Regions from separate parts of the Pseudarthrobacter sp. J1738 genome, predicted to be linked through region 3. Evidence: riboswitches for the same ligand, from Rfam matches in the RefSeq annotation. Region 3 holds a riboswitch; each other region holds the start of a gene.

Region 1 (6,401 bases), 540 kb from region 3:
GTTAGGGCTGGCATTGCGGATAACTGTGGTGCCCTGACGGTGCGCGGCAGCCATAATGGCATTCTCGGTGACAGTGTCGCCACGCTCGGTCAGCACAAAGTTGCGATCATGCGAATCGGCCGGCGGCGCCTGAACCGAGTAGAAACCGGACTTCGCCTCCACCTCAAGGCCAAACTGACGCAAGGCCTGCATGTGAGGTTCCACTGTCCGGGTACCTAGATCGCAACCACCGGCATACGGCAGCTGGTATTCGGCCCGCTCATCCAAAAGAGGGCCCAAAAGCATAATAACGCTGCGCGTGCGGCGAGCGGCAGCCACGTCCATGGAATCCAAGTCCAAGGTGGCGGGGCGGCGAATCTGCAAGTCGTTGGCGTTCAGCCACATGCACTCCACACCAATACTGGTCAGCACTTCAACAATTCGGTTGACCTCTTCAATACGGGCCAAGCGGCGCAGGATGGTGGTTCCGCGGTTGATCAAGCTAGCGCACAGCAGTGCCACACCCGCGTTTTTGGAGGTATTGACGTCTACGGCACCGGAGAGAGTACGTCCACCCTCAACGCGCAAGTGGGTCATTTGCTGACGGCCCACCTTGACTATGCTGCGGCCAAAAATGTCCTCGAGGCGCTGGATCATTTTCAGGCTGAGGTTTTGCCGCCCGGTTTCCATTCGCGCCACGGCACTTTGGCTAGTCCCCAGCTCTGAAGCCAACTGGCCTTGGGTCCAACCTTTTTCTCCACGAGCATCGCGAAGTAGTGCACCAACGTGTTCAACAGTCTGCTGAGTCATAGCTTAAGAAATATCATCCATGAGTTATTTAAGTCGAATCGACGCGCCGAAGGGCTCCTTTAGTGAGCCCTAAGTCACCTCATGCGATATTTGGCATAACCCAGTGCGGCTTACTGCTGGGTAAATACAAAGTTCCACGTGCCACACACAACGGCCGCGCTCACCGCTGCTAGCGCAATCAACAAGCCACCGCCCAGCACCCAAACGTCCATCCCACTGTACGCCGCAGGCCGTGCCCACGAGCGTTCGCCGGCACCAAAACCGCGCGCCTCCATGGTCACCGCTAGCCGTGACGCCCGCCGGATCGCCTGCACCAGCAACCCAAAACTCTGCCCCAGCTTCGCCTTGATCCGCACCAAGGGATTCCCGGTGGCCCCTACGCCCCGGGCGCGCCGCGCCATCCCAATGGTCTGCCATTCCTGGACCATGATCCCCACGAGCCGCAGCGCAGCCAATGTCCCCAGCACAAAACGGTGTGGCAACTTGGCCTGCTGAGCCAGCGAATCCGCCAAGTCTGTGGGATCCGTGCAAGCCATCAACAGCACGGCTGGCAACGCAACAGCCAAACCGCGCAACATAAACGCCAGCCCCAAGGTCAGTGAGCCTTCGCTCATGGACCAGATGCCGACGTCGAACAGCATTCTCCCGTGTTCCGGCGCCAGCAGCGCCGTAGACCAACCGCCCAGGATCGCCGCCAAGAGTAGTGGCCAGCCTCGCTGGAACAATTGCCGAGCACTCAGCCCGGCCAGCGGCAGTATCAGCAATTCAGCTGCGAGAGCCACGGAGGCTGACAGCCAGTCAATGGACAGCACCAGCGCCAAGGTAATGATTACGACGGCGGCGAATTTGGCCAGCGGATTGGCCCGGCTCAGCAGCGCCCCACCGGGGGTTTGGGTGTCGTTATGCGGCAAAGGTACCGTGGCGCTCATGCCTGCGCTTCCCTTTCCGAGTGCGCTTCCGAGTGCGCTTCCGGACTCAGTTTCAACTGAGCCCCACCCAAAACGTGAGTGAATTCGGCGTCGTGCGTGACTGCGACAACGGCGGTCCCGGCGTCCAGGAGCTCGGTGAGCAAGGACGCAAGTTCGGCCCATGTATTGGCGTCCTGCCCGAAGGTTGGCTCATCCAAGACCAAAACATCGGGGTGCGCGGCCAGCACTGTGGCAACGGAGAGTCGCCGTTTTTCACCGCCGGAAAGGGTATACGGGTTGGCGTCGGCAAGTTTTTCCAACCGCAAGCGGGCCATAAGCTCTTCAACGCGCTCGTCACCGCGGCCCAATTGCGCAGGCCCAAAGTGCAGTTCGTCGATCACTTTTCCTGTCACAAATTGATGCTCGGGTTCCTGAAATACCGTGCCAATCCGCTCGATCAGTTCCTTGGGCTTCCATCGGTAGGGGTCAGTTCCCGCGCCGCGAGCCAGTGGCTCGCCAGCATTGACCTGGCCAGAGACGGGAGCCAGCAGCCCGGCCAAGGTCAGGGCAAAAGTGGATTTTCCGGCACCGTTTGGCCCGGTAACACTCAGGGCTTCGCCATGCTTCAGGACAGTATTAACACCATTAAGAACCGGGACGGCTGGGATTCGTCTAAATCCGCGGCGTGTGGCTTTTTTGCGGGACACAGCGAGGTCCATTGCGCTCAGTAGCGGCTTGTTTCCAAGATCTTCGGCCATAACCGTGGCGTTGCGTCCCCGAACTTCGGGCACCCAGCCCGGCACCCACACCCCGGCCGCTTTGAGCAGGTCCTCATTGTGGGTCAGCACCGCGCCCGGATGTCCGTCCGAAAGCACACCGTCCGGGCCCAGCACCACGATCCTGTCCACGAGGTCTTTCCATACGGAGACCCGGTGCTCAACCACCAGTAGTGTGGCACCAGTTTTCTCCACACAGCGTTCCACGGCATCGCGGACTTCCAGCACACCGGCCGGGTCCAGATTTGCGGTGGGCTCGTCCAACAAAATGATCCCAGGGCGCATCGCCAATACCCCCGCCAACGCGAGGCGCTGTTTCTGACCACCGGACAGTTCCGCCGTGGAGTGCCACAAAGGCAAGTGAGAAAGTCCGACGTCGGCCAGCGCCTCGCGCACCCGTGGCCAGATTTCCTCGCGGGGCACGGCCAGGTTCTCCGCACCGAACGCCACATCGTCACCAATGCGGCTCAACACCACTTGGCTTTCCGGGTCTTGCTGAACTAACCCTGCCCGGCCGCGGGCCGCCCGCGGATCCAAGCCGTCCAGCAGCAAGGTGCCCTGTTGCTCGGATTCCTCAGTGTCGCTTACCGCCCTAGGTGCGGTAGCGGCGTGAGGCGCGGCCCCGGCGTCGTTATCTCCCAAAACGCCGGCGAGGGCATGTAAAACCGTGGACTTTCCGGCACCGGACGGGCCCAAAAGTAGTACCCGTTCGCCGGGCCGAATATCCAAATCTAGCCCGCGGACGGCCGGGGTGGAGCGGCCAGCATGCCGCCACCCCCAGCCCTGCGCCCGGACGCTTGCCGGCCGGAAAGCCGCAGCTGATGAGGCCATCAGGAGAACGCCGGCTCCTTGTCAGCACGGCGCGAGGCAAAGGAGCTCAATACGCCGGTGGTGGCCAAGCCGCGCGTGGCGATCCACGACAACGCACCGGCGATGATGGCTCCGGAGATGGTGGTGAAGACGATGTAGACGAGCTTGTCCGCACCGGAATAGGCAATGTTCCAACCCCACGGGAGGAAGCAGTCATTGAGGCCACAGAACAAACCAGCGCCTGCACCGGCCAGCAGGGAAGCGGTGAGATTAAAGTTGCGGTACTTCAGCGCAGCGAACACTAACTCGGCGCCCAAACCCTGCAGAATGCCGGAGATCAGCACCGTAACCCCATACTGGGAACCCATCAGCAACTCGCCCATGGATGCTACAGCCTCACAAAAGAGTGCGGCACCGGGCTTGCGGATGATCAGCATGCCCAATACTGCCGGAATCATCCAGCCACCGGCATAGAGTCCGGACAGCGGCGGGTACGCCACGGTTGCGGGGGAAATAAGATTGGCGCCTTGGGACCAAGCCCAGAAAATAACGCCACCGGCTACGGCAATCAGTGCCGCAACCACAATGTCTACTACGCGCCAGCTTTTACGTTGCTGAGCGGCTACTTGCGTTGTCATGTCTTCCTCCTGAGGAAACAGGAGGGGAAAGCGCCCCGGCGTCTTGCGGCCCCGGCACACTTCGAGAACTCGACTCCCTATCGCCGGTACTAACCGGATCAGGTTCGAGGGTCTGCGGTCATCCGCACTCTCAGCACCCACACAGCTGACCCGTTAAGGTCCGACGGCGGCGCTCCCCTGTCGTATAAATCTGCCCTGATGGGCGTGGTCAACTTTACACCCGTAGGGGCGCGCGGACGCAGGTGGAGGCCTGAAACTTTCTAAAATCCTTACACTCCGGGCAATTTTGCACTGCGTGCACTTAAGGCTCTAAGCTGAGCGAGTGACACTCACCGCTCCAGAACTGCACTCCCGGCGCGAACAAAACAAACTCGCCACTCGGCAGGCCATCATTCAGGCTGCGCTGTTACTGCTACGCAACCATGGCCTCGGCCAGTTCACCGCAGACCAGCTCGCCGAAGAAGCCGGCATTTCACGCCGCACGTTCTTCAACTACTTCCCCAGCCCCGAAGCCGCCCTCGCCGCGACCACCGAGGGTTTCCTCGACGTCGCAATTGCGAGTTTTTATGACCGACCTGCGGATGAATCGCTCTTGGACTCAGCCATCGCGGCCGTGTCCGCACTGGCAGATCCGGGCCATCTTGGCCCCATGGCCGAGGTGTGTTCGTTGACCATAGGGCAAGCTCAAATGTCCCGTTTTCAGCTCGAAGCCTGGGACAACGCCACCGCCCGGCTCACCGAAGCCACCTTGCAACGATTAGGCCCGGACACTGATCAGCTCTACGTACGCGCCATGGTTGGCGCGGTGATCGCGTGCGGAAAAGCCGCCATGGAAATCTGGCTGGAACGCCACGGCGGCAAAGACAACACCCCCGAATCACTCGCTGAACTACGCCAACTTCTCGTGGAATCCATCTCGCTGTTGCGCGACGGTTTTGCCCACTAACTTTCCGCCTCAACCCACGTCCTAGAACGGTCTTCCCATGGCTCTTTTGCTTTACCGGCTCGGAAAATTCTCCTACCAGCACCGCCGGTGGGTGGTCACCTTTTGGCTGGCCCTCCTGGTCGCCGTCGGTGGTTCCGCCGTCGCTTTCCACGGCACCACATCCAACAACTTCAAGATCCCGGGAACCGAAACGCAGCGGGTCCTCGATGAGTTGAAACAAGAGCTGCCCAAGTCCGCTGGCGGCAGCGCCCCCGTGGTGTTTGAAGGCAGCAATGGTGCGGCAATTACTGATGCGCAAAAAACTGCCATCTCCGCAGCGCTCAAGGACCTCTCCAGCGTTGACGTGGTGGAAAGCTCGGTAGACCCCTTCACCACCCAAGCTCAGCTGGATGGCGCCCTCGCCACCTTGGAAGCCAACCAGAAGAAGATCGACGACGGCAAGGCCCAGCTAGCCGCCGGTCAGAAACAACTCGATGCCGCCAAAGCGCAGATAGATGCAGGCAAGGCCCAAGCCGCCCAGGCTCAAGCAGCTGGTGTCCAAATCCCCGCAGCTCAGGCCGCTGCAGCCGCCGCACAGTTAGAGGCCGCTGAAAAGCAATACAACGACGGCGTGGCTCAAGCTAAAGCCAGCGCCCAGGAACTTACCGATGCACAGAGCAAACTGGACCTCGGCAAGCGTCAGCAAAAGTCTTCCGAAGGTATGCGCTTTGTCTCCGAAAACGGCAACGCCGCGGTGGCACAAATCCAGTTCAACACCTCCATCAACGCCCTAACCCCGGCTCAGCGCGAGCAAGTTCAGGACGTGGTGAATAAGGCCAAGTCCTCCGGCGTGGAGATCTATTTCAGCAAGGAAATTGTTGAAGACGTTTCTGAGCTCTTTGGTACGGCCGAAATCGTAGGCCTGGCCGTGGCTGCATTGGTGCTGCTGCTGATGCTCGGCACCCTGGTTGCTGCGGGGCTGCCGCTCCTGATGGCCATCATCGGTGTGGGTGTGGGTGTGGGCGGAACGTTCGCACTGACCGGCGTGATTGAGATGAGCTCTGTTTCCCCGATGCTCGGCCTAATGATCGGCCTCGCGGTGGGCATTGACTACTCCTTGTTCATCGTCAACCGCCACCGGAACCAGCTGCTTGAGGGCATGGAGATGGGCGAATCGATCGCCCGCGCCACCGGAACGGCCGGTAACGCGGTGACCTTTGCCGGCCTCACCGTGGTGATCGCCCTTGCCGCACTGGTTGTTCCGGGCCTGCCATTCCTTGCCGTGATGGGTATTGCTGCAGCAGCAACTGTGGCGATTTCCGTGGCCGTTGCCATCACGCTCACCCCGGCACTCCTAGGCGTCATTGGCACCAAGTTGATTTCCAAGCGTGCATGGAAGAGGCGCGAAAAGCACCTCGCGCACACCGCACACCACGCCAAGGACGACGACGGTTCCCACGGTTGGGGCGGTTTTGTCACCAAACACCCGTGGCTCTCCTTGGTGGTCAGTGTGATTGCCTTGGGCCTGGTGGCAATCCCCGCCACCCAGCTACGT
Region 2 (6,401 bases), on a different contig from region 3:
GGTGACTTCCCCACGAATTCCGTGGGGCTTTCCGATTCGAGCTACCTGTAGCTTCATTGTTTCCTCTACGTCAAAAAATTGTTGGCCGTACTAAATGCTTTGCGGCTCTAAAGCAGTCCGGCCCCTCCACCATATTCGGTGGAGGGGCCGGACTGAAGCCAGTTCAAAACTGTGCGTAGCGTCTAGCTAGCGACGACGGTCAGTATCAACCACGTCTACACGGACTTGCTCGCCATTAGCCAGGGCATTAACCACCGTGCGCAATGCGCGTGCGGTGCGTCCTTGACGGCCAATAACACGGCCAAGATCCTCTTGGTCAACGCGCACCTCAAGGGTTTCCCCGCGGCGGTTGTTTTTGGCGGAAACTTTGACATCCTCGGGAGAGTCAACGATTCCGCGCACCAAGTGCTCGAGCGCTTCTGCCAGCAATTTACTCAGCCTCGGTGGTCTCTGCCTCGGCGGCGGGAGCCTCTTCAGCTTCTTCAGCCTTCTTTGCCTTCGGGGTGATGGCTTCCGGAATGATGACGGAACCCTTCTCCGGAGCAACGAATGCTTCCTTGGCAGCCTTGGTCTTCAAGGTGCCTTCCTGGCCGGGCAAGCCCTTGAACTTCTGCCAGTCACCGGTGATCTTGAGGATCGCAGCAACCTGCTCGGTGGGCTGTGCGCCCACAGAAAGCCAGTACTGTGCACGCTCGGAGCTAACCTCGATGAACGAGGGCTCTTCGGTGGGGTGGTACTTACCGATTTCTTCAATGGCACGGCCGTCGCGCTTGGCGCGGGAGTCCATTACAACAATGCGGTAGTACGGTGCGCGCATCTTACCGAAGCGCTTAAGGCGAATCTTTACGGCCACTTTTGTGGTCACTCCTGTTTCTGAAACGGGGTGAATCCGCGGTTCTGCACCCGTGGGGCGGGCCATACTTGCGGTTTCGGAAGGACAAGACATCACGCAGAGAGAGGGGCCGCGCGCATCGAGTACCTGTCCATTATGCCAGAGCCTCGACTATTTTGCGAAAGGTCCCCTAGCCGGCGCGTTTTGGGTGGGACGGAAGGTTCTAAACAGCAAAAACGTACAGCTGGGTGCGGCTGGCTTCGTCTACTTCTGCAGCAAGCTTGGCCAGAGCACGCACATGGCCGGCGGCAGCGGCGGCGTCGAACGGCATGTCCTCTTGCCCAGCCCACGTGGTGGACACTTCTTCGAGGACGTCGCCTTCGCCTTCACTCTCATAGCTCAAGAGTTCAGCCAGGACGCGCACCATTGGCGCGGGGACGGCGAGCAAGGAGTCAGAGTCCACGTCAACCATGGAGAGTTCAAAGTCTGCTCCCCCAGCGTGTACTGCCGCGCCGGCTACGTCTCCGAGTTGTTCGATCTCATAGTCGGAGATGTTGGGGATGCGGACAGCCCCGGCGTAGGAGGCAACGAGCGCCGCGCCATTACTGGCAGCTTCGAGGGCTTTTGCATGTTTGAGTGCTGCGTCGTGAGTGGCTACAAATACTTCAGTGAAGCTGGTGATTTCCGGCACGATGACCTCGCTGTAGTGCTGCTCAATGGGACTAGGCATCCGCTTTCACGGTGCCAGCTTCAGCCTAGCCCAGCGTGCCTCCAGATTTAGCGCACCGCAACGCGGATTTGGTTCTTCCACGGGTCTTCGAAGCGAAGTTCGGCACCGGTGTGGTGTGAGGCGTAGCCAGCAACCTTGAGCCGGTCTGCGAGCGCACCAAGGTCATCGCTGGCTGGAACTTCAATGAGAACTTCGCCCAGGCCCAGGGTGTCCTTGCGGGGACCGGCACCTCGGCTGTTCCAGACGTTCATGGCCATGTGGTGGTGGTATCCGCCGGCGGATACGAAGAGTGCTTGGCCGTGCCAGCCTGCGGTTCGTTCAAAGCCGAGGGTTTTGACGTAGAAGTCTTCGGCTGTGGCAACGTCTCCCACTTGGAGGTGGACGTGGCCCACACCTGCGTCTGCTTGCCGTTGGTTCTCGAGGGATGCTTCGCTGAGGTGATCGTTGAGGTACTGCTGCGGCGGCAGGGCGACATTGTCCATCACCACGTTCGCTCCGTCCCATTTCCAGGACTCGCGGGGCTTGTCGAAGTAGAGCTCAATTCCGTTGCCTTCAGGGTCAGTGAAGTAGAAGGCTTCGCTGACCAGGTGATCGGCGCTGCCTACAAAAGCTTGCGGCTCAAAGTTGGCTGCGGTGGCTACGGTTGCGGCGAGCGAGGGCTGGTCTTTGAACAGGATTGCCGTGTGGAACAAGCCGGCTTCGCCGCGGGAGGGCAGTTGGAGTCCAGCTGCCGGGGCGAGGTGAACTACCGGGGTGGCGCCGCGGCCCAGGTACAGTCCGCCGTCTTGTTCGGCCACAACGTCTAGGCCCAATGCTGTCTGGTAGTACTTGGACATCATTTTGAGGTCGCCGACTTTGAGCATCACCGTGCCCATATTCAGCTCGGCGGGCAAAAGGTCTTGGGTGTTTGCACCAGTGGACACGGTATCTCCTGACGTGGATCGCAACGGCTCTCGTTGTGGGTTCACTCTATTAAATTACTTGAAGCTTCAATTTATTCCAAGTGGGTGGCGATTCCTTGTGGTAGCTTCGTCTACGACCACACGGGTGCCCATGCATGGGCTGAGATCAGGCTGACGCAGCTTGCGACCGTTGAACCTGTCCGGGTAATGCCGGCGAAGGAAGTGAGCAACACCTTGAGCACCACAAATTCACAGCACAGCTCTACCCAAAACGAGTCACCAACGCCCGTAATGAGCCTCGCGTCCCACTCTTTGGCATATATTTCCGACGCCGAAAGTGGCATCCGTGTCCCCGTCACCGAAGTGGCTTTGGACCCGTCCCCCAACGGCGCGGCCAACCCGCCGCTTCAGCTGTACCGAACAGCCGGGCCAGGAAGTGACCCGGTACTGGGCTTGGAACCGTTCCGGGCTCCGTGGATCTCCGAGCGCCAAGACACCGAGGCCTACACCGGGCGGGGCAGGAACCTGCTCGACGACGGCAAGTCGGCTCTGCGGCGCGGCGCCGCCTCCGCAGAGTGGAAGGGAACCCGGCCCGTGCCGCGTCGGGCAGTTGCCGGGCGCACCGTCACACAAATGCACTATGCGCGCCAGGGACTTGTAACCCCGGAGATGAAGTTTGTGGCGCTGCGGGAAAACTGCGAAGTGGAATTGGTCCGCAGCGAAGTAGCAGCTGGCCGAGCCATCATTCCTAACAACATCAACCATCCCGAGTCCGAGCCGATGATCATTGGCAAAGCGTTTTTGGTCAAGATCAACGCCAACATTGGCAACTCTGCGGTGACCAGTTCCATTGCCGAAGAGGTGGACAAACTTCAGTGGGCCACCCGCTGGGGTGCTGACACGGTGATGGATTTGTCCACCGGCGATGACATTCACACCACGCGCGAGTGGCTCATCCGCAACTCCCCCGTTCCCATTGGCACCGTGCCGATCTATCAGGCCCTGGAAAAAGTCAACGGCGAGGCAAACAAGCTCACGTGGGAAATTTTCCGGGACACGGTGATTGAGCAGTGCGAGCAAGGTGTGGACTACATGACCATTCACGCCGGTGTGCTGCTTCGCTACGTACCGCTGACCGCAAACCGCGTCACCGGGATCGTTTCGCGCGGCGGCTCGATTATGGCCGGTTGGTGCCTGGCACATCACCAAGAGAACTTTTTGTACACCCACTTTGACGAGTTGTGTGAGATCTTCGCCCAGTACGACGTGGCCTTTTCGCTCGGCGATGGTTTACGGCCAGGCGCGACGGCGGATGCCAACGATGCAGCACAGTTCGCCGAGCTGGACACTCTCGCAGAATTGACCCAACGCGCCTGGGAGTTCGACGTCCAGGTTATGGTGGAAGGGCCTGGCCACGTGCCGTTCCACTTGGTGCGGGAGAACGTGGAACGCCAGCAAGAGCTGTGCAAGGGTGCCCCGTTCTACACACTCGGCCCCCTTGTGACGGACATTGCGCCAGGTTATGACCACATCACCTCGGCCATCGGCGCCACCGAGATTGCCCGGTACGGTACCGCGATGCTCTGCTATGTCACCCCCAAGGAACACCTGGGTCTGCCTAATAAGGACGACGTTAAGACGGGTGTGATTACGTACAAGATTGCAGCTCACGCAGCGGACTTGGCTAAGGGCCACCCCGGCGCGAATGAACGTGACGACGCCCTGTCTAAGGCGCGCTTCGAATTCAGGTGGCGCGATCAGTTTGCCCTGTCGCTGGACCCCGAAACTGCAGAGTCTTTCCACGACGAGACGCTGCCAGCCGAACCGGCCAAGACCGCGCACTTCTGCTCCATGTGTGGGCCTAAGTTTTGCTCCATGCGAATCAGCCAAGACATCCGGGACACCTACGGTTCGGCCGATTCCCAGGCAGCGATTGCTCAAGCGCAGGAAGGCATGCGAGAGAAGAGCGCCGAATTTATGGCTTCCGGTGCCAAGGTCTACTTGCCGGAGCTGGAACTGCCGGCTCAAAACTAGAACGGATGGCCGCCGCTGTAACCGATTAGGGCGGAGCTCGGCGCCAAATGGCGCCGAGTCTGAGCCCTAGCGAGGAGACTGTTTCCGCAGGAAGGACTTCAGTAGCCCGGCGGCTTCTACGCTGTCCTGCGGGCGGTGAGCACCCGGCGTCGTACGGTGAACGGCGCCGGTGCCCACCAAATACTGGGCCACTTCCTCAAATACTGGTTCCCAACCGCCGGTGATCACCAGAGTGGGGACGCCGGGGACAATGTGAACCGGCGCCTCCCAGGGGCGGAGCTCATCCTTGGAATGGGCCGAAAGGTATGCGGCAGTGGCTGGCAGTTCGGCGGTGAGCGAGAGGCATGCCGGTTCAAAAAGCGCCAGGGATGAAACAAGTTCCGGGTGCTCGAGGGCCACGTACATGGCGTCGGCAGCACCCTCGGCGTGGGCCACGAGATGGCCGCCGTCTTCAAGGGCGCTCGCTACCGCGGCCTTGCGCTGCTCCCAGGAATAATCACTCGGGGCAGCTTTGAGGAACAATGCATCAAAATCAAGGGACAGGCCATGCTGGCGGGGCCAAGCTTGCGCGCCGGAAGGCCCAGTACCAGGGACGAAAACTACGCGCGACTTTTGCATTACTCCACCCTAGAACACTGCTCTGACATTGGGCCGAAGGCACAGAAATGGCCCCGTCCATCAAGTGAACGGGGCCATCTAGATGCTGGAAAACCCAGTGACTATTTGCCGAGGAACTTATCGAATCCCTTGGGCAGATTCAGTGCCGAGGGGTCAAAGTCGGCGCCGGGCTGGCCGAATGATGCACCGCTCGGTGCGGCCTTTGCAGCGTTGGCACGCTTGGCCTCGGCATCGCGGAGTTCCTGCGCAGCCTTGGCCGGGTTACCGGAGCGAGCCTTCTTCTTCGGTGCGTTCTTGCCGTTTTTACGCGCCGTGCCGCCACCGGGGCCACCCATGCCGGGAATGCCAGGCATTCCGCCACCGGCTGCCATCTTCTTCATCATCTTCTGAGCCTGCGAGAAACGCTCCAACAGGCCGTTGACCTCGGAAACGTGAACACCGGAACCGCGAGCAATACGTGCGCGACGGGACCCGTTGATGATCTTCGGAGCCACACGCTCGTGAGGAGTCATGGAGCGAACAATTGCCTCAACACGATCAATCTCGCGCTCGTCAAAGTTTTCGAGCTGCTGACGCATCCCTGCAGCTCCGGGCATCATCATTAGCATCTTCTTCATGGATCCCATGTTGCGGATCTGCTGCATCTGAGCCAGGAAGTCATCAAGGGTGAAGTCTTCTTGATCGGCGAACTTCTTCGCCATTCGAGCTGCTTCGTCTTTGTCCCAAGACTTTTCTGCCTGCTCAATAAGAGTCAGGACGTCACCCATGTCCAAGATGCGCGAAGCCATACGGTCCGGGTGGAACAACTCGAAGTCGTCAACACCCTCACCGGTGGATGCGAACATCACGGGCTTGCCAGTCACGGAAGCTACCGAGAGTGCTGCACCACCGCGGGCGTCGCCGTCGAGCTTGGAGAGGACAATACCGGTGAAGTTAACACCCTCGTCGAAGGCCATCGCCGTGTTAACAGCGTCCTGACCAATCATCGAGTCAATAACAAAAAGAACTTCGTTCGGGATGATCGCCTGACGGATCCGGCGAGCCTGATCCATCATTTCGGCGTCAACACCGAGGCGGCCTGCGGTGTCCACAATTACGACGTCGTGAAGCTTCTGACGTGCTTCTTCAACACCGGCGCGGGCCACCGCAACGGGGTCACCGGCAGGCTGATCCAATTCGGTGGAAGTGGCGCCCGGGTGGGGTGCGTAAACCGGAACGCCGGCACGCTTACCAACAACCTGGAGCTGGGTGACTGCGTTGGGGCGCTGAAGGTCACAGGCCACCA
Region 3 (6,401 bases):
GCTTCGGTCACCATCAGGGATCCGACGGCGGCGCACAACATTCCGAACACGCCACCTTCCCCACAGCTCGGGACAGAGCCAGCTGGTGGCGCTTCCGGGTAGAGGTCACGGTAGTTGGGTCCATGTTCCGCCCAAAACACGCTGACCTGACCATCAAAGCGGAAAATGGAACCCCACACGTAGGGTTTGCCGAGGATCGCTGCTGCATCGTTGACGAGGTAGCGGGTTTGGAAATTGTCAGCACCGTCGAGGATCAGATCGTATTCGGAGAAGAGTTCTAGGGCGTTGGAGGCTTCGAGGCGTTCTTGGTGAACCCGGACATTAACCAGCGGGTTTAAGTCGTGGATGGCGGCCCGAGCGGATTCGGCTTTGGGCTCTCCGACCCGTTCCACGGTGTGCATAATCTGGCGTTGGAGATTGCTCAGCTCAACAACGTCGTCATCGATAATTCCCAGAGTCCCCACACCTGCAGCAGCTAGGTACAACAACGCTGGCGAGCCCAAGCCACCAGCACCAATAACCAGCACACGAGCATTCTTGAGCCTTCGCTGACCGATATCACCGATTTGCGGAATGATGATGTGCCGCGAATATCGCTCACGTTCTTCTCTGCTCAAAGACTGTGCTGGTTCCACGAGGGGCGGCAGAGAAGGAGAAATGGGGGCGGGGCTGTTCGCAGGCATACTCCAATCTAGGCCTGTCGACGCGCTTATACATATTACTGACGAGTAAAGTGGATTGAGCCGTCAATGAAAGGACCGGAAGTGAGCAGGACGCGCACCACGCAAGAAACATCCCAGGCGAATGCTCGGTCCGCACGTCTACCGCGCGACGAGCGCCGTGCGCAGTTGCTCCATGCGGCTCTTGAAGTGTTTGTGGCCAATGGTTACCACGGTGCCGCGATGGACGAAATCGCTGAAACTGCCCGTGTCTCCAAGCCTGTGCTCTACCAGCACTTCCCATCCAAACGCGAGCTTTATTTGGCCCTTTTGGATAGCAATCTTGAAGAACTGACCGGACTGCTCTTGGGCGCACTAAACTCCACTCAGGACAACAAAGAACGTGTTCAGGCCGTGATGCGCGCCTATTTCCGCTTTATTGCTAGTGACGATCAAGCCCATCGTCTAGTGTTCGAGTCCGGACTAACCAATGACGCTGACGTTAATGCTCGATTGGAAACGTTCAACCGAACCTTTGCTGAGGCGGTGGCCGCCGTGATCGCTGAAGACACCAAGTTGGCACCGCTGGAAGCAGAACTCTTGGGCCGCGGCCTAGCCGGGTTAGCGCAGGTAAGTGCCCGCTATTGGCTAGAAACCGACGGCGATTTGGACCTCGATGTTGCAAGTGATCTGGTCTACCGTTTAGCTTGGCGCGGAATCAGTCGCTTCCCCAAGGAGTCCTGAGCTACAAATGAATAACCTGTTGAATTCTGATGGCTGGGAGGCCTTGTTGTGGAAGTAAAGATTGGTATCCAAAACGTTGGACGTGAAATTTCGCTCGAGTCTTCACAGGACGCCGATGCCGTAGCCAAGATTGTCTCCGAGGCAATCGCTAACGGAACGGATTTGCGTCTGACGGATGAGAAGGGCCGCCAAATCATCGTTCCTGGCAAGGTTTTGGGTTACGTAGAGATTGGTGCTGAAGAAGTCCGTCGTGTGGGATTTGGCACCGTCTAGACCCCTTTTGTAGCTGTTTGAGGCCAAGGAAAGGGACGCTCGCGTGCTTTCACTGATTATTGCCGTTCTTGCAGTCATTGCCGCCGGAGCCATCGTGTGGGGCACAGACAAGCACCACACCTCTTACGGTGCAGCTTTGCCTGCTGGGTTGGGCGTAGCTGTGGCATGCGTGTGCTGGATGGTGGTGATCGCGTTGGGCTTTGGCTATCAACCTGGCCTGACGTGGATCCCTTGGGTGCTGCCGATTGTTCTTGGTACAGCAGCTGCCGTCGCTGTGGTTGTTCCCTTGCGTAAACAGCGCGAAGCCAGTGACCGCGAGCGCCTCACAGCTATTCTCCGCGCCTAGCTTTAGGCCGCTCTCTACAAAAATTCAGCCCGGCCCTGCATGGGTGAGGACGCTAGGGCGTGCTCACGCTTAGGGATTCGCCCTGCGAGCCGGGCAAGACGCCCTGCTGCCACCGCGTGGCGAAAGGCCTCGCCCATCATCACGGGGTCCTGAGCCCGGGTCACTGCAGTTGCCAACAGCACTGCGTCGCAGCCTAGCTCCATGGCAAGGGCCGCGTCCGAGGCCGTGCCGATTCCGGCGTCGAGCACTACCGGGACGTTGGCGCGGGCAACGATCAGTTCGATGTTGTGCGGGTTGAGGATGCCCAAGCCTGTCCCAATCGGAGCACCGAGTGGCATGACGGCGGCAGCGCCTAAGTTTTCCAGACGCAACGCCAGAACCGGATCGTCGTTGGTGTAAGCGAACACTTGGAACCCACTTGCCACGAGTTGTTCGGTCGCTTGAACTAGCTCCACGGCATCCGGGAGCAGGGTTTGCTCGTCGGCTATAACCTCAAGCTTCACCCAGTTGGTCTCTAGGGCTTCTCGTGCCAGTTCAGCTGTCAAAACAGCGTCGCGAGCGGTGTAGCAACCAGCCGTGTTGGGCAGAACGCGGATCCCGTGGCTTTGCAGCAGTTCGAAGAGCGAGCCTGCCGTGGCAGGTGAATAGCGGCGCATGGCCACGGTGGTGAGTTCAGTCCCGGAAGCCACCAGCGCCGCCCCCAAACCGTCCAGGCTTGGCGCACCTCCAGTGCCCATAATAAGCCGCGAATTCAGTGCCACGCCGTCGATGTGAAGTTGGTCCTTGGACATTTCAGCCTCCCTGTACTGCTGTAACGAGTTCGACGTCGTCTTCCGAACAAAGCGTTGTTCCGCGCCATTGGCTTCGTGGCACCACCGCTGCGTTGCGGGCAACAGCAATACCCAGCCTGCGGCCGTCAACGGCTTGTCCTTGTTCATTGATCGTTCTGCCCGTGACGGCTTGGACAAGGTCTGCAACGGTGGCTCCAGCGCTAAGGCTGTGTGGCTCCCCGTTGAGTGAAATATTGAGCGTGGTCACGAATGCTCCCGGTCCTTGCTGTGAGTTGTGGGTAGGGAAAATCTGTCCGGTCTAAAAGGCGCCCACCGTACGTCCGCTATTCTGTCCATAAGTTGGCGGCAAATCTGGGCTGCAACAGGCGCAAGGAGAACGCCGTGGCGGAAGAACCCGGTGGCCACAATCAACCCCGGAATGTCCTGGCTTTTGGGATTGAGCTGGCTCCTTGGATCCGAACTTGAGTGGCCAGAGCTTGAGTTGTCAGAGCTTGAGTTGTCAGAGCTTGAGTTGTCACAGTGCAGTGTGGATGCGGCAACTCGCCCCAGGAGCGGGGCGTTGTCTGGAGTACCTGGACGTGGCCTTGAAGTGGACTCGAAAAGTTCGAGCTCAGCCACGGCCGGAACCAACGATTGGGCGTCGCGGAGCAGTTGGTAAACGCCTCCGGCAGAAACACCGGAGCTATTGTCCTCACGGGAGGTGGCACCAATAACTACCGTCCCGTCCTCTCGAGGCACAATGTAAACGGGAACACCATGGACGCTTCCGCGCACAGTGGCGGTCAGCAGCGGACGCAATTTTGAAGGCACCCGGAGGCGAAGAATATCCCCGTACACTTTCCGCAGGGGCAGCCGAAGACCGGGTGGAAGCCCTTGCAACTCTTCTGCGTAAGTTCCATTAGCAACTACCACTTCTTGTGACCTGACCGTGCGGCCATCTCCAAGGTCCACTCCCGCGACCCTGGCATCACTCCACACCAAGCCGAGCGCGCGCTCGCTCAGGTGAATGCCGCCGTCGTTAATAAAGGTCTCTAAAAGTGCTGCGTGAATTCGCCGTGGATCCACTTGGTGGTCTTGGGGAATGGTGTAAGCGGCCGACAGCCCTGGGGCCAATAGCGGCTCCGCACTGCGGGCCCGTGACACCGTTAGTGGTTGTACGTTGAGTCCTTGACGAAGTTGTTCCGCGTACAGGTCCGCTAGGGCCCGACGATCGGCCGCGTCCACACCCAATAGCAGTGTTTCTGTGTTCTGGTAACCGGCGTTCGGAGCAAACGGACGTGCAAACTCTGGCCACAATCGGGCCGATTCGAGAGTGAGTTCAAGGAGTTGCTGCTCTTGATAATGGAGCTCACTCACTGGTGCCAGCATCCCTGCTGCAGCGTGGGTGGCGCCGGTTCCGGGTGCTGGATCAATCAGCACCACCGAACGGCCAGACGTGAGGGCTTGGTATGCGATAGCCATCCCCACAATGCCCGCGCCAATGACGGCAACGTCAGCCTCTACGGCCATCTTCATTCCTTCCCTACGCCGGCACTATCCGGATCAGGTATAACGGTCGGCACTAAAGCCCTCTCAGCCGTGAACAACACCGTGTTCAAGCTCCCGCAGTACTCGCCCAGTCTAAAGGAACTACGCTGGTTCTTATGAGCCAACACGTCCACCATGCTGCCCGCCTCTACCTGTGCACCGATGCGCGCACCGAACGCGGAGATTTTGCCGACTTTGTTGACGCCGCATTTTCCGGTGGCGTTGACATCATCCAGCTGCGGGACAAGAACATTGATGTGGCCACGGAGCTGGAAGCACTCAAAGTTCTTGAGGCAGCCGCTACACGGCACGGACGGTTGTGGGCCGTCAACGATCGCGCCGACGTGGCGAGCCTTGCACAAGCTCCGGTGTTCCACATTGGGCAGGATGATCTCCCCTTCGACTTTGCTCGAAAAGTGCTGGGCAAAAAAACGGTGATAGGTATGTCCACTCACTCCCCAGCCCAAGTGGACGCCGCCATTGCTGCAGCCCCGGGCCGTAAAGGTTTGGACTACTTCTGTGTAGGCCCACTGTGGGCGACTCCCACCAAACCCGGCCGGGCCGCCGTCGGGCTGGAATTGGTGGAATATGCGGCTCAAGCAGCAGCCAAAATCGATGGCCCCATTCAGATCCCTTGGTTCGCAATCGGCGGGATTGACCTGAGCAACATCGGCCAAGTGGTGGAAGCTGGGGCCCAGCGTGTGGTGGTGGTTCGCGCCATTACCGAGGCTAGCGATCCTGCTGAAGCGGCCCTCAAGTTGCTTGAAGCGTTACCCAGCCAAGACGACGTGGCCAACAGCTAGATTTCTTGCTCAGACGGGCCAAGAATCGGTGGAGCGGACGGAGCTGCGGCAATCGTGACGAAGAATTTGACGCTATTTCCGCCACTAAGGTGGCTTTTCCCGCTAGCCTGAATTTCGTGTCTCATCAACGGATAGCCCCACGCGCCCTTGACCCGCAGAGCCAATTGGCAGGTGCACTGAGTGCCCTAAAAACTGAGCTCAAACTGCCCTTGGAATATCCTCCAGTGGCCGTCCAAGACGCAGAAGCTGCTGTGGCTAAGCATCAGCTTCCAAGCCTTGACCTCACGGCCTTTGAATTTGTGACGATAGATCCACCCAGCTCAACTGACCTTGACCAAGCCATGTATTTGGAACGGGCCGGCGACGGCTACAAAGTTCTCTACGCGATTGCTGACGTGCCGTCTTTTGTGAACCCAGGCGGCGAACTGGATGCTGAGACTCGCCGTCGTGGTCAGACTTTTTACGCTCCGGACGGCCGCATCCCTCTGCACCCAGAGATTATTTCCGAAGACGCTGGCAGCCTGCTGCCAGATCAGCTTCGAGCTGCCTATGTGTGGGAATTCGAACTCGACGCCAATGCCGAGCTGACCTCCGCCGTCGTCCGCCGTGCTCAAGTCCGCAGCCGAGCCAAACTTAACTATCAAGGTGTTCAAGAGCAGATCGACAACGGCACCGCCTCAGAGAGTCTTCAGCTGCTCAAAGAGATCGGCCTCAAACGCATTGAACTAGAACGCAAGCGCGGCGGTGCGAGCCTGAACATCCCCGAGCAGGAGATCGAACAAGTCCCCGGTGGTTCCGGCATAACCTACCGGATTGTGGCAGCCCCGCAACTACCCGTTGAGGATTGGAACGCACAAATTTCATTGCTCACCGGAATGGCGGCCGCTGACATTATGCTCAAGGGGAAGGTGGGCATTCTGCGGACCATGCCTGCTCCCGATGAAAAATCTCTGAAAGCATTTACCTTGCAGACTGCTGCATTGGGTCAAAAATGGGACTCCTCGATCTCCTATGGTGAATATCTGCGCACCCTTGATCCAAGCAACCCCAAGCACTTGGCCATTTTGCATTCGGCCGGCGTTTTGTTCCGCGGAGCCGGCTACACCCCCTTTGACGGGGACGTTCCGCAAGAAACGGTTCAGGCAGCCATTGGGGCTCCGTACGCGCACACCACTGCACCGTTGCGCCGCCTCGTTGACCGTTGGAGTCTTGTTATTTGTGAGGCTTTGAGTAACGGCCAAGAAGTCCCTGCCTGGGC

The links. Region 3 has a riboswitch for thiamine pyrophosphate ahead of thiO (glycine oxidase ThiO). Riboswitches for the same ligand answer to the same signal wherever they lie in the genome.
Region 1: another riboswitch for thiamine pyrophosphate. It lies ahead of ACQR35_RS00375 (ECF transporter S component); the one in region 3 lies ahead of thiO (glycine oxidase ThiO).
Region 2: another riboswitch for thiamine pyrophosphate. It lies ahead of thiC (phosphomethylpyrimidine synthase ThiC); the one in region 3 lies ahead of thiO (glycine oxidase ThiO).

The regions. Positions count from the first base shown of each region.
Region 1 covers NZ_JBNPEO010000001.1:75,250-81,650, reverse strand. Annotated here, with positions in the region: gene ACQR35_RS00390 (UDP-N-acetylglucosamine 1-carboxyvinyltransferase) at 1-789, opposite strand, end outside; gene ACQR35_RS00385 (energy-coupling factor transporter transmembrane component T family protein) at 900-1,718, opposite strand; gene ACQR35_RS00380 (ABC transporter ATP-binding protein) at 1,715-3,304, opposite strand; gene ACQR35_RS00375 (ECF transporter S component) at 3,304-3,921, opposite strand; TPP riboswitch at 3,979-4,110, opposite strand; gene ACQR35_RS00370 (TetR family transcriptional regulator) at 4,244-4,867, shown strand; gene ACQR35_RS00365 (MMPL family transporter) at 4,905-6,401, shown strand, end outside.
Region 2 covers NZ_JBNPEO010000002.1:271,097-277,497, forward strand. Annotated here, with positions in the region: gene rimM (ribosome maturation factor RimM) at 1-57, opposite strand, end outside; gene ACQR35_RS04920 (RNA-binding protein) at 187-429, opposite strand; gene rpsP (30S ribosomal protein S16) at 431-853, opposite strand; gene ACQR35_RS04930 (hypothetical protein) at 1,056-1,562, opposite strand; gene ACQR35_RS04935 (VOC family protein) at 1,610-2,437, opposite strand; TPP riboswitch at 2,596-2,703, shown strand; gene thiC (phosphomethylpyrimidine synthase ThiC) at 2,756-4,498, shown strand; gene ACQR35_RS04945 (alpha/beta fold hydrolase) at 4,565-5,116, opposite strand; gene ffh (signal recognition particle protein) at 5,218-6,401, opposite strand, start outside.
Region 3 covers NZ_JBNPEO010000001.1:616,901-623,301, reverse strand. Annotated here, with positions in the region: gene moeB (molybdopterin-synthase adenylyltransferase MoeB) at 1-683, opposite strand, end outside; gene ACQR35_RS03025 (TetR/AcrR family transcriptional regulator) at 750-1,403, shown strand; gene ACQR35_RS03020 (DUF3107 domain-containing protein) at 1,452-1,676, shown strand; gene ACQR35_RS03015 (hypothetical protein) at 1,720-2,022, shown strand; gene ACQR35_RS03010 (thiazole synthase) at 2,037-2,813, opposite strand; gene thiS (sulfur carrier protein ThiS) at 2,815-3,060, opposite strand; gene thiO (glycine oxidase ThiO) at 3,057-4,328, opposite strand; TPP riboswitch at 4,316-4,429, opposite strand; gene thiE (thiamine phosphate synthase) at 4,457-5,143, shown strand; gene ACQR35_RS02990 (RNB domain-containing ribonuclease) at 5,260-6,401, shown strand, end outside.